One region of the Rossellomorea yichunensis genome, then DNA from elsewhere that is predicted to be linked to it. Evidence: a T-box and tRNA genes for the amino acid it is inferred to sense, from the RefSeq annotation. Region 1 holds a T-box; the other regions hold tRNA genes.

Region 1 (4,291 bases):
AATGATCACAATTATGTAAAAAATGGTATTACTTTTCACTCTTCCTCTGTCGTATCCCACTCCCATGGGCTTTATCATTGAATTCATTTCGACAAATTTCGTTTGATGCCTGTAACATCCCGTCAGAACTTCCGTATTTTATCAGGTCATGAGTAGAAATTTCCCTTCATTTCTATTAGACTAGGAATGTGAAATCTTTAGAAATTCAGGTGAATTGATTATGGAAACTCGCCAGCGATTTGCTGACAAGATCGATTGGGGTCTTCTCTTTTTATTAATGTTGTTTTTTATCGTTAGTGCTATGGGAATAAGCAGTGCCCAGACTTCAGGTCAATATGGGACAAACTTTGTGATAAGACAGGCTTTTTGGTATGTCGTAGGTGGAATTATTATTGGTGGAGCCTTATTCCTTGATTCCGATCAGTATAAGCGACTTGCCTGGTACATATACGGTGCAGGGATTTTCCTGCTGCTAGTATTACTCATCTCACCGGAAAGCATCGCCCCTTACAGAAACGGAGCCAAAAGCTGGTTCATGCTTGGACCGCTTGGTTCGATACAGCCTTCAGAATTTATGAAGACGTTCTTAATTCTTGCTCTTGCACGAATCATTACAAATCATCATGAGCTAAATCCAAGTAAAACATTACAGACAGATTTTCAATTGTTAGTGAAAATCGGGGCGACGACTCTCCTTCCCCTTGCCTTTATTATGCAGCAGCCGGATTTAGGGACTTCCCTTGTCATTTTAGCCATCATGACCGGAATCATTTTAGTTTCAGGTATTACGTGGAAGCTGATCGTTCCGATATATGCTTCTATCGGAGTGCTTGGGGGAATCATCCTTTCACTTGTGATTTGGGCTCCTGAGCTGCTTGAAAAATATTTAAATGTAAAGCCTTATCAATTTGGACGTATTTATGCTTGGTTAGATCCTTATAACTACGCAAAATTAGAAGGTTTTCACTTAATTAACTCCCTTAACGCCATTGGCTCCGGGCAGATCTTCGGAAAAGGCTACAGTGATGGAGAAGTATATATCCCGGAAAATCATACCGACTTTATTTTCAGTGTCATTGGTGAGGAATACGGATTTATTGGCGCAAGTGTCGTGATCAGCTTATACTTCTTGTTGATTTACCATCTGACGAAAACGGCTCTAGACACAAAAGAACCGTTCAACGCCTATGTATGCGCAGGGATTATCAGTATGATTACATTCCATGTGTTCCAGAACATCGGAATGACGATTCAATTACTTCCAATCACTGGGATTCCTCTTCCTTTTATCAGCTATGGGGGAAGTTCACTAATGGGGAATATGCTGGCCCTGGGACTTGTGTTCAGTATGAGGTTCCACCATAAAACGTATATGTTTTCATCAGAAGATTCTTAATTACAGGTTGCAATCGTCTCCAGAATGTGTAAAATAATAGTAATTATATACGCATATTCGAAGATGAAGAGAGTAATTCTGACGTGGATCGAAAGCGAGCCGGGGTTGGTGGAAGCCTGGTGTGAAGCCTGGGATAAACCGCACTTCTGAGAAGTTTTTCTTGAAGTCAGTAGAGAAGAACCGGGATCTCCCGTTATACAATGAGCGCCCTTTTGGGGAATAAGAGTGGTACCGCGAGCTAAAACTCGTCTCTATGTTGGATAGAGACGGGTTTTTTTGTGTTTAATTTTATCAGGAGGTGTAGATGATGGATTTGAAATCAATAGTAGCCGATGCGCTCACACATGTGTTGTCCGATTGGAACAAGAATAATCTTTACGAGTTGATTGAAACACCCAAACATTCTCATTTGGGAGACCTGGCCTTTCCATGCTTCCAGCTGGCGAGATCATGGAAAAAAGCCCCCCATGTCATTGCAGGTGAGGTTGCCGATGCCCTCTCCTCTCCCTTTTTCAGTAAAGTGGAAGCAGTAGGTCCCTATGTTAATATCCGATTTGATGGAGTGAAAGCAGGGAAAGAAATTGTTTCAGCTATATTAGAGAATGGCAAGGATTACGGAAGTCATGAATTTGGAAATCAAAAAACCATCGTATTGGATATGTCCTCCCCTAATATTGCGAAACCATTTTCCATGGGACATTTACGCTCCACAGTCATCGGAAATTCCATCGCCACCATTGCCGAAAAGTGCGGATATACAACAGAAAAAATCAATTATATCGGTGATTGGGGTACACAATTCGGGAAATTGATCGTCGCATTCAATAAGTGGGGAAATCAACAAAAAGTGAAGGATAACCCAATCGCTGAATTGTTTATTTTATATAAACAATTTCATGAGGAAGCAGAAAAGGACCCCTCACTTGAGAAAGAGGGAAGAAAAGCCTTTAAGCTATTAGAAGACGGGGATCCGGAAGTAACGGAGCTTTGGAGATGGTTTAAAGAGGAATCACTTCATGCCTTCAAAACGATTTACTCGTTGCTCGGAGTGGAATTTGATTCCTATAATGGCGAAGCGTTCTTCAATGACAAAATGGATGAAGTCGTGACATTGCTTCAGGCTCATGACCTTCTCGAAACCTCTGAAGGTGCGAAAGTCGTTCGTTTAGAAGGAAATCTCCCGCCCTGCCTTATCAAGAAGTCAGACGGAGCTACCCTATATGCTACGAGAGACCTGGCTGCAGCACTTTATCGCCACCGTCAGCATGACTTTGATGAAGCTCTGTATGTTGTTGGCCAGGAACAGACCATTCATTTCAAACAAGTGATGGGAGTACTGAAAAAACTCGGGTTTAACTGGGCGGATGATATGAAACATATCCCCTTCGGACTTTATTTGAAAGATGGAAAAAAGATGTCCACCAGAAAGGGCAGAGTCATTTTACTCGAAGAGGTTCTCAAAGAAGCGATTCATATGGCTGAAGAAAATATTAAGCAGAAGAACCCTCACTTAATTAATGCTTCAGAGGTGGCGAAAGATGTTGGGGTGGGCGCCATTATCTTTCATGATTTAAAAAATGATCGTGTGAACGATATTGAATTCTCCCTGGAACATATGCTGACCTTCGAAGGTGAAACAGGTCCATACATTCAGTACACGTACGCCAGAGCTCAATCCATTCTGAGAAAAGCGGGTGGATCCCTTCCATTGACGTTTGAGGGGCTTGACGATGCTGAAAGCTGGGAAGTGATTAAACAGCTACGCTTATTTCCGGAGGTGGTCGAGAAAGCGTGGAAACACTATGCGCCTTCAACCATTGCCAAATATTTAGTCGATACCGCACAAAGCTTTAACCGTTATTACGGAAAAACTAAAATCATTTCAGAAGACTCCCAACAGGCCTCCCGTTTAGCCTTGGTTCATGCTGTTTCGACAGTCCTCGCAGAAGGATTGCGATTATTAGGAATGAAGTCTCCTTCAGAAATGTAAAATATATAATTTTTCTGTCACTATTTCCCGAGAAATAGATTATTTCGCTAAGCTCTTTTCGCCAAGTTTGTGGTTATCTTAGAGAAGGAAATTAGTAGTTGATTTCCGCTACAGGATGCTTGCTTTCCGCGGGGCTGGCGGTGAGCCTTTTCGGCACGTCTCCGTGGTCTCACCTGTCCAGCTATTCCCGCAGGAGTCGAGCACCCTTCCACTCCAATCAACTTTCTTAGCATGTATCTTTAAAAAAAATCAATAGAACAAAACTTTTAGCAAACAACCTCTTTAAAGTGAGTAGAGATTAATGTCTTATTAAAAATTAGATTGTTATTAACACTTTTCAGCTCTGTCACGCAAAACCTCTTAAAGATGGTGAGGGGAACTGCGTAGACTCCTGCGGAAGAACGTGTGTGCCGAGACCCCGGAAGCGAAGCTGAGGAGGCTCGGCCGTACGTCCGCGGAAAGCGGAACGGTTCCCCTCACCATCCAGCAGACACTGATTGTCAGAGCCTTGGCAGGTTTTATGTTAATAATTTCCGTGAATTCGTTTCATCCCTACAGGATAATTCATGACTCCTTTTGTGAAAAGTGATATACTTTCTTATGTTCCATTAAAATTGAAAAAATAACGCTTGATCAATAAAGGAGATTACTAAATTTATGTCTGAACTACTTCACGCTTTCGAAGCATGGTTACTGGATTATGGTGTATGGGGACTGATTCTGGTTTCATTCGCTGACTCATCATTTTTCCCTATACCGCCTGATGTACTACTGATCCCATTAGCGATTGCCAATCCGGATAGCGCACTGCTATATGCACTTTATACGACTATCGCTTCCGTTATCGGAGCCCTTCTTGGCTGGTGGATCGGTAAGAAACTTGGACGACCGATCCTTGTATATTT
Region 2 (4,291 bases), on a different contig from region 1:
ATGGTATTCTTCAGGGAAGTTAACTTCTACTTCTTTCTCTTCTCCAGATGCAACCCCGATTAATTGCTCTTCGAAACCTGGGATGAATTGACCTGAACCTAATTCAAGAGAATAGTTCTCAGCTTGGCCGCCTTCGAATGCTTCTCCGTCAACGAATCCTTCGAAATCCATTGTTACAGTGTCGCCTTCTTCAGCTTTGCCTTCTTCTTTTACAGCTAGCTCAGCTTGTTTTTCTTGAAGTGAAGTAAGTTCAGCTTCTACATCTTCAGCTGTTACTTCTGTTTCCATTTTTTCTACTTCAAGACCTTTGTATTCTCCAAGCTTCACTTCTGGTTTCACTTGTACTTTAGCAGTGAAGATAAGCTCTTTGCCTTTTTCCATTTGCTCAACATCGATTTCCGGACGGTCGATTGGATCGATTCCAGTTTCTTCGATTGCTTTCGCATACGCTTCAGGTAAGATGAAATCTAAAGCATCTTGGTAAAGTGATTCAACACCAAAACGTTTTTCGAACATTCCGCGAGGCATTTTCCCTTTACGGAATCCTGGTACGTTAACTTGTTTTACAACTTTTTTGAATGCTGCGTCCAAACCTTCGTTTACTTTTGCAGCTTCAACTTCAATTGTAAGTACTCCTTGGTTTCCTTCTTGCTTTTCCCATTTTGCAGACATACTGTTCCCTCCAACAATCTATAATTGATCTTGTATTTTTACGCATAGTAGTAGATAGTCCCGTATGAATCTAGCACTATCATCGTAAATATATGAAAAACTTTTACATTACAACCATTACATTATAACATACAGCCACTGTCTTTCAACAGAGAGCATTTAAATATTAGGAGAGGAAATTTCCTCTAGTTCCTTAAGTCTTGTTAGAATCCACTGAGACTGTGTGTTTTCAACCTGGTCTTTTAACTCTTCTTCAAGGATGGCATCGGCAAACATCCCTGCCGTGTAGTATGCATACACCGAAGCGATTGCTTTCGGTTCCTCCTCAATTGTAAAAGGATAGAGAAGAAAGGTATGCCTTTTCAGTAATTCTTGAGCGTGCTGAAATAGGGTAGGATTCGTTTGTGCCAGCAGATCGTCCAAAGCGTCTGTGACCAACCTAAAGAAATCAGACTCGAACACATCTTCCAATGCGGACGGAGACACCTGCTCCTTCACCCCAAACTTCGCTACATCTACTTCTTTATCCATTCCATGCTCCCTTAAAACATTTAAGATCATCGTTTGAAGAAATGGGTGGGCGGCTGGTTCCTTTAAAACTGATAACAACTCCCCAATGAACGGTTGAATGTTCCGATGAACCAGTTGTGCCACGATCAATGTCTGTTCCTCCAGGCTCTTCCCGGATAAGATAGACGATTGATCCTCTTCTGATGCTTCTTCAGGAATTTGCGCTTTTCCGTTCACTACTTTTTCACTGAATTGGAGTAGTTTCCTGAAATGTTCTTCCTTTTCAAAGGGCACTTCTTTTTCATCAAACAGTGCATTGATCGTGTCGACCACTTCCCTGTGCTGATGAAGCTGGATGAGAATCATCAAATACATATCTACGACTTCGAAATAGTCCCCGATCCCTTCAAGGAGCATCTCCTTACATATGTATCTGGCTTTGTCGTACTGCTTGCTTTCATAAAGAGAAAGCACGAGTGCAGTATTAATATCAGGATTATCAGGCTCTAATTCATAGGCTTGCGTGAGCAACTGAGAGGATTCATGAACCTCTCCTTTCTCAAGTGCCTGCACACCCTTTTCCAGCAGCCGATCCTTCAATCCTGGAAATTGGACGATTTTTCCTTTTCCTTCATGGTTTCCATTAGTCATAAAACGTACCTGCCTATAATTTATAGTTGCCTTTAGTTTAGCACGATATCTTTTGGATAACAAAAAAAGCCTACCCTTTTCAGGTAAGCTTTGTGTATGTAGGATTTATGGCGTCCCAGGAGAGATTCGAACTCCCGACCGACGGCTTAGAAGGCCGTTGCTCTATCCTGCTGAGCTACTGGGACGTGATTTGTTTTTCAAGGACAATATTTATTATATTCACATAGCATCAATAAGTCAACAGATTTTCAAAAAAAGTTTTATTTATTTTTCCGGAACCGTTTTTTCTAACTGAACTATTGGAAGAGAACCCGCCGTGGCAGGTTCCCACAATGATTTTACAATTGAAAGGATTGAGTCAAATCGTCCAGAACTACATGATCATTCGTTAAGAATGTTACCTTTATTTCCTGATCGTTTGCTTCTACCAATGCGTAGGTGCGTTCTCTCCTGCCTCTTGGCAAAAGAATGCTTCCCGGATTCAAGAACAAAGTGCCACTATTCAATTCTGCACCGAGTGTGTGTGAATGGCCAAAGAAAACAAATTGCGCTCCCACTTCTTCTGCTCTATAACGCAGCTTCATCAGTGACATTTTAATTCCATACACATGACCGTGTGTCACCATGATTGAACTGCCCTCTACCTTTTCAATAAGGTCGTCGGGTAGCCTGGCATCCATATCACAGTTCCCCCTCACTACAAGGTAGGGGGATAATGCGGGATCATCTGCACTTAATTCAGAATCTCCGCAGTGTACCATGGCATCTACGGTAGAATGATATTTCTCCGATAGCTCCAATAGCTCTTCTCTTGAACCGTGACTATCACTTACAACCAATAGTTTCATTCCGCTCACCCTTTAAATAAAGTCTGAGATTATGTTCTTAAGTTTTTTTAATGCGTTTCCACGATGGCTGATTTGACTCTTCTCTTCTTGAGTTAGTTCAGCCATGGATTTTCCAAGAGCAGGAACGTAGAAAATCGGATCGTACCCAAACCCATTCGTTCCTCTCTTTTCTTGTAAAATCGTGCCTTCGCATGTTCCTGTAACGGTTCTGGTTTCCCTATTTGGTCCGGCAATCGCTAAAACACAGTGAAAACGTGCGGTGCGGTCGGATTCTCCAACAGATTCCAGCTCTCCTAATACCTTCTCCATGTTCGCCTCATCACTCTTTTCTTCACCGGCATAGCGTGCAGAATACACTCCCGGACGGCCTTCCAAGGCATCGATGGCCAAACCGGAATCATCTGCGATCACCAGTTCACCTAATATTTCCGCAACCGTTTCAGCTTTCAGAATGGCATTTTCCTCAAACGTTTCACCGGTTTCTTCAACATCCTCAATATGAGGAAGGTCTAGTAATGTTTGTACCTCATATCCGTATGGAACAAACATATGTTGAAATTCTTTTGCTTTTCCCCTGTTTTTAGTGGCTATGATCACTCGTTTTGTCATCTACAATCTCATCCCTTTATTGAAATCTCTTTACTATTTCACCTAATGATTGCTGCTGAATTTGGAATAGCTCGTGGATTCCTTCTTGTCCGAGTTTTAACAGTTGATGCAATTGATCCATCGTAAAGGTTGCTTCTTCCCCTGTTCCCTGCAGCTCTACAAATTCGCCTTCACCCGTCATGATGATGTTCATATCCACTAATGCGCTGCTGTCTTCAATATAATTCAAATCTAGAACCGCCCCGTGCTCTTCAACAATACCCACACTTGTGGCTGCCAAGAAACTTTTCAGTGGAAAAGATGAGATTTTTTTGCTGTCTTGAAGCTTAGCCACTGCGATTGCCGTAGCAACGAAAGCTCCCGTGATCGAAGCCGTTCTCGTCCCGCCGTCTGCTTGAATGACATCACAATCAATCCAGATTGTACGTTCTCCTAAAGCATCTAAATCGACTACAGACCTTAACGCCCTTCCAATAAGACGTTGAATTTCCATTGTTCTTCCTGAAACCTTCCCTTTAGAAGATTCACGAATGTTTCTCGTTTCCGTTGCTCTTGGCAACATGGAATATTCAGCCGTGATCCACCCTTTTCCACTGTTTCTCATAAAAGGAGGCACTCGTTCTTCGATGCTGGCATTACAAATGACCTTCGTTTCTCCAACCGTTATAAGGACGGAACCTTCCGGATGTTTCACATAATCTGTCTCGATCTCAATATTCCGCAATTGATTCTTTTCTCTACCATCTGTTCTCATATCATTACCTCCTGTATTTTCTTACGTTATGTAAAAACGGTCTAATCAAAAATAGAAGAGGCGGCATTATGCCAACCTCTTTTCGGATGCTTCTATAATAGTATATCAAAAAATTGTTATTTAAAAACTAATTGCATTCACATTTTCTGGTCTTGTCACTGGTTCTGTGATGGTTTCGCCGTCTTTAGACACTACCGTTGCTTCACCATTCACTAAAACAGAGACTCCTTTAATTCCTTTTTGCTCC
Region 3 (4,291 bases), on a different contig from region 1:
ATAGTCCGCATTGGTTTCGTGTATAGAATAGGACTTGTTTCATGTTGGAGCCTCGCTTTTTTATTGGTTGAGAACTTGGTTTGAATCAGGTACAGGATGGTTGGAATGTAACCTGGTACAACCACTAACACATTCATCTATTCATACCTTTTCCTCATCATGGAAGAAGCAATCCCTAATTGATCGCGGTATTTCGCTATCGTTCTTCTAGAGACATCATACCCTTTATCCAATAATAGGTTCACTATTTTCTGATCAGATAGAGGCTTTTTCTTGTCTTCCTCATCAATAAGCCTTTGTAACTCATTTTTTACCGATGTGGCTGAAGCTGCTTCTGAATCATCGAGCTTGACCGATTTGATCGCCGAGGTAAAAAAGTACTTCAGTTCAAAAATCCCATATGGAGTTTGCATATACTTACCCTTCACAGCACGGCTGATGGTCGATTCATGAACATCGATTTCATCTGCCACCTGTCTCAAGGTCAATGGCTGGATTGCTGATGGTCCTTTTAAGAAGAATGCTTTCTGCTTTTCTGCAAGCATCTTTCCCACTTTCAGGATGGTTTGTTTTCGCTGGCGTAAACTTTGTAGTAGCCATTGGAAATCCTGCTCCTTTTCCTGGAGATAGGACTGGACTTCCTTATCCGGGTGATATTTTAGGAAATCTGTGTACTCTTCATTATATGTGACGTTTATAGTCGTACCGTCATACAACGATACGGCCACGGTATGACCATCGATCACTTTTACGACCAGTTCAGGAATAATGTATTCAGCGATATGCTGAGAATACTTTGAGCCTGGTCTCGGATTGCAACGCTGGATGAAATCCGCTGCCTGTTGGATGTCTTTTAGTTCTACAGAAAGATCCCTGGCGATCGCCTTCCACTTCTTTTCGGCAAAAGCTTGAAAATGGTTATCTACAATCATCGTAACCAGCGGGGGAACATTGGCTTTCCTCTGCAGTTGAAGGGCTATGCACTCCTTCAGGGATCTTGCTCCTATTCCGGCTGGTTCTAATTCCTGAAGCCTACTAATATAGTTTTCTAGTTGTGCCATTTCCAGACCATGTTTTTGAACGAAGGATTCTTCGTCTATTCTCAAATAGCCGTTGTCATCCAAGCTATATATTAATTCATCCATAATCTTTCTTCCTGAAGAAGTAAGCGATTTCAAATTTATTTGAACAGATAATGCATCCGCAAGGGATCTCTTTGGTAAGGATACATATTCATACCAATCCACCGTGTTTTCGTGATTGCCTGCATTTCGTTTAAATGTATGAGGTTCTCGTTGATGAAGGGGGTCTTGCTTAGGCGGTTCTAATTGTATAAGGGGATTCTCTAATTGCTTAGCTTCTAGATAAGCATTCAGTTCCATCGTAGAATATTGGAGGATGGTGATGGCTTGAGAAAGCTGCTGCGTCATTTGAAGTTTTAATTGTTGATTTTGAAAAAGTCCTGCTTTCAAATTCATGATTACTAACCTCCCATTTATCTATTCTACAATAAAATTGGTGGTTCGTTAATGGGAATTCGTTGGTAGTTGGTGGGTATGTATTATGTATATGAAATTTCTCGAAAAATTTCACATGGAATGTCGTAGTTGATTTCCGCTCCAGGTGCTCGGTTTCCGCGGGGTCTCAACTCTCCCGTCATTTCCCGCAGGAACAAAAAAAGTCCCATGCTTGTAAGAACTTTTTACAAACACAGGAACTCTTCGAATCAATATACGCCCTCGGAGGGAATCGAACCCCCATTTTAAGAACCGGAATCTTACGTGCTATCCGTTGCACCACGAGGGCAAGAAATGAATGACCGTCACGAATATATATTATAAGCCAGAAAATGCTTGTTTGCAATATTTTTATTCTTTAAGACCTAACCTCATAAATAGTTGGTTCTTAAAGACGTGAAAGTTGGTTGGGAGCTCCTTTGTAGAAAGTTTGATCTGCATTAGAATCTGTTTTTCTATTTCTATCCTTGTAATTAGGCATTCATAAAATAGAACCACAGAGTGGATTGTAGCGGAAGGCACTTAACTCCTGCGGGAAGTAGAGGAAAAGTCGAGACCCCGCAGGGCAAAGCCCGAGGAGGCTCGACTTCCTCCCCGCGGAAAGGAAGTGCCTGGAGCGAAAAGGAACGGTCTACGTATTACACACAGTACATCTCCCCCTGATTTTGGAGGATATATGAACTATGTTTTACTACTCTTTTTTTTTCATAATACCAACATACTCATGAAAAGAGATCTGTTTAAAAAAGGAATGAATGGGTATCATGTAGAAAGGATTTATATACAGGGTAATAAAGGAAGCGTTTAGTTTGACCTTTATTGACCATGGGTGTATGATTACAGTACAAAGTGAATAAGTAATTCAGAAAAATAAAAAAGGATTTCTAAGGAGGAACGAGGATGAATTTAATTCCTACAGTAATTGAACAAACAAACCGCGGTGAACGTGCGTATGACATTTATTCACGTTTATTGAAAGACCGTGTAATCATGCTTGGAAGCGGCATTGATGACAATGTGGCAAACTCCATTGTAGCACAACTTCTTTTCCTTGAATCTGAAAACCCGGAGAAGGATATTTCGATTTACATAAACTCTCCTGGCGGAAGTATCACGGCGGGTATGGCAATCTACGATACGATCCAATACATCAAGCCTGATGTACAAACAATTTGTATCGGTATGGCTGCTTCAATGGGTGCGTTCCTTCTTGCAGCAGGTGCAAAAGGCAAGCGTTTGGCCCTTCCGAACTCTGAAGTGATGATTCACCAACCACTTGGTGGAGCTCAAGGTCAAGCTACAGAAATTGAAATCGCAGCGAAGCGTATTTTATTCCTTCGTGAAAAACTGAATCAGATCCTGGCTGATCGTACTGGTCAACCACTTGATGTGATTTCAAAAGATACAGATCGTGATAACTTCATGACAGCTGAAAGAGCGCTTGAATATGGATTGATCGATCGCATCATCACTCGTAACGATATGAATAATAAGTAAACTGACTGAAAGCCCCTCCCGGAATTCCGGGAGGGGCTTTTTATTATTCAATTGGGAATAGAATAATACTCTTGCCACCTGCGAACCTACACCTTATATCTTTATAACTCCTCAAAAAAAAAGAGACTTCCGTCAACGAAAGCCTCTCTCCTTTATTCTTTTTCAGCTTTTTTCTCACAAACCGGAATCAGAATCTCACCGTTCATCCCTTTTTTCAATAAGAGATGCAGGATTGTTTTGGACAGCCTGCTGGGATGATACGGTTTCACCAAATAATCATTGGCTCCAAGTGTGAGTCCTTTTTCTTTCTCATCTAACGCGGAGGATACGATGATCGGGACTTGGGAAAGCTCTTCATCCACTTTCATCTTTTCTAATACATCCCACCCGGACATGCTTCCTTCAAGCATAATATCAAGGACGATGGCATCTGGTTTCTCCTCCTGCATTTTTGTTAGGGCTTCAGCTCCTGACGGCGTGTGCTGCACCTTGAAACCACTGTCGGACAACTCAGCTTTCAAGAGGGATGCCAGATTGATATCGTCTTCAATGACGATGATATTCATTCCATCACCGCAATTCTCATCCTCTTTGAAGGTTTCAATGGTCACGATTGGGAGACGTATGGTGAACACGCTCCCTCTCCCTTCTTCTGATGAAACAGTGATGTCCCCATCATGGGTTTCGATGATCTCCTTCACGATGGTCAAGCCCAAGCCGGTACCTCCAATTCTTCTCTGGTCAGAATTATCGACCCGATAGAATTTAGTGAAGAGGTTTGGAATGGCATCCTGAGGTATGCCGAGCCCTTCATCCCGGATATCGATGAGAATGCATTCCTCTCCTTCACGGAAATGGATGGTGATGGTACCTCCTTCCGGGGAATACTTGATGGCATTGCTGATCAGATTAGTGAATGCCTGAGATAATTTGTCTTTATCGCCAAGAACGATCGTACAGTCTGTGTCCCTAGCGATATTAAAGGAATGGTGAGGTGCGTTTACCTTCTGGGTATCAATCACATGTTGCATGACGGGAACAACATCTTCATATTTCTTATCAAAGGTTTGACGTCCGGACTCCATTCGCTGGACGTCCAGGAAATCATTGATGAGAGACGTCAATCGCTTTGCTTCTTGATAGATCGTCGTTAAATATTTCTTCGTTCTTTCCGGTTTCAGTTCTTTTGTCAGCATCAGTTCCGTAAAACCAAGCACACTTGAAAGAGGGGTGCGAAGCTCATGGCTGACCGTACTCACAAACTCTGACTTCATTTG

Evidence for each region. A T-box is a leader RNA that pairs with one kind of tRNA and senses whether it is charged. The one in region 1 lies ahead of argS (arginine--tRNA ligase), so its partner is inferred to be a tRNA-Arg.
Region 2: it encodes a tRNA-Arg, which carries the amino acid that the T-box ahead of argS (arginine--tRNA ligase) is inferred to sense. The anticodon was not compared.
Region 3: it encodes a tRNA-Arg, which carries the amino acid that the T-box ahead of argS (arginine--tRNA ligase) is inferred to sense. The anticodon was not compared.

Annotation. Positions count from the first base shown of each region.
Region 1 is NZ_JAVYAD010000010.1:38,796-43,086, reverse strand. It holds gene RSX31_RS21405 (FtsW/RodA/SpoVE family cell cycle protein) at 221-1,396, shown strand; T-box leader at 1,448-1,652, shown strand; gene argS (arginine--tRNA ligase) at 1,704-3,386, shown strand; gene RSX31_RS21395 (YqaA family protein) at 4,044-4,291, shown strand, end outside.
Region 2 is NZ_JAVYAD010000003.1:422,976-427,266, reverse strand. It holds gene tig (trigger factor) at 1-672, opposite strand, end outside; gene RSX31_RS09985 (tetratricopeptide repeat protein) at 832-1,833, opposite strand; tRNA gene RSX31_RS09980 (tRNA-Arg) at 1,942-2,018, opposite strand; gene RSX31_RS09975 (metallophosphoesterase) at 2,172-2,681, opposite strand; gene RSX31_RS09970 (XTP/dITP diphosphatase) at 2,694-3,290, opposite strand; gene rph (ribonuclease PH) at 3,307-4,044, opposite strand; gene RSX31_RS09960 (GerMN domain-containing protein) at 4,165-4,291, opposite strand, start outside.
Region 3 is NZ_JAVYAD010000005.1:287,446-291,736, forward strand. It holds gene RSX31_RS15340 (glutaredoxin family protein) at 1-43, opposite strand, end outside; gene rpoN (RNA polymerase factor sigma-54) at 138-1,478, opposite strand; tRNA gene RSX31_RS15350 (tRNA-Arg) at 1,735-1,806, opposite strand; gene clpP (ATP-dependent Clp endopeptidase proteolytic subunit ClpP) at 2,418-3,014, shown strand; gene RSX31_RS15360 (ATP-binding protein) at 3,167-4,291, opposite strand, start outside.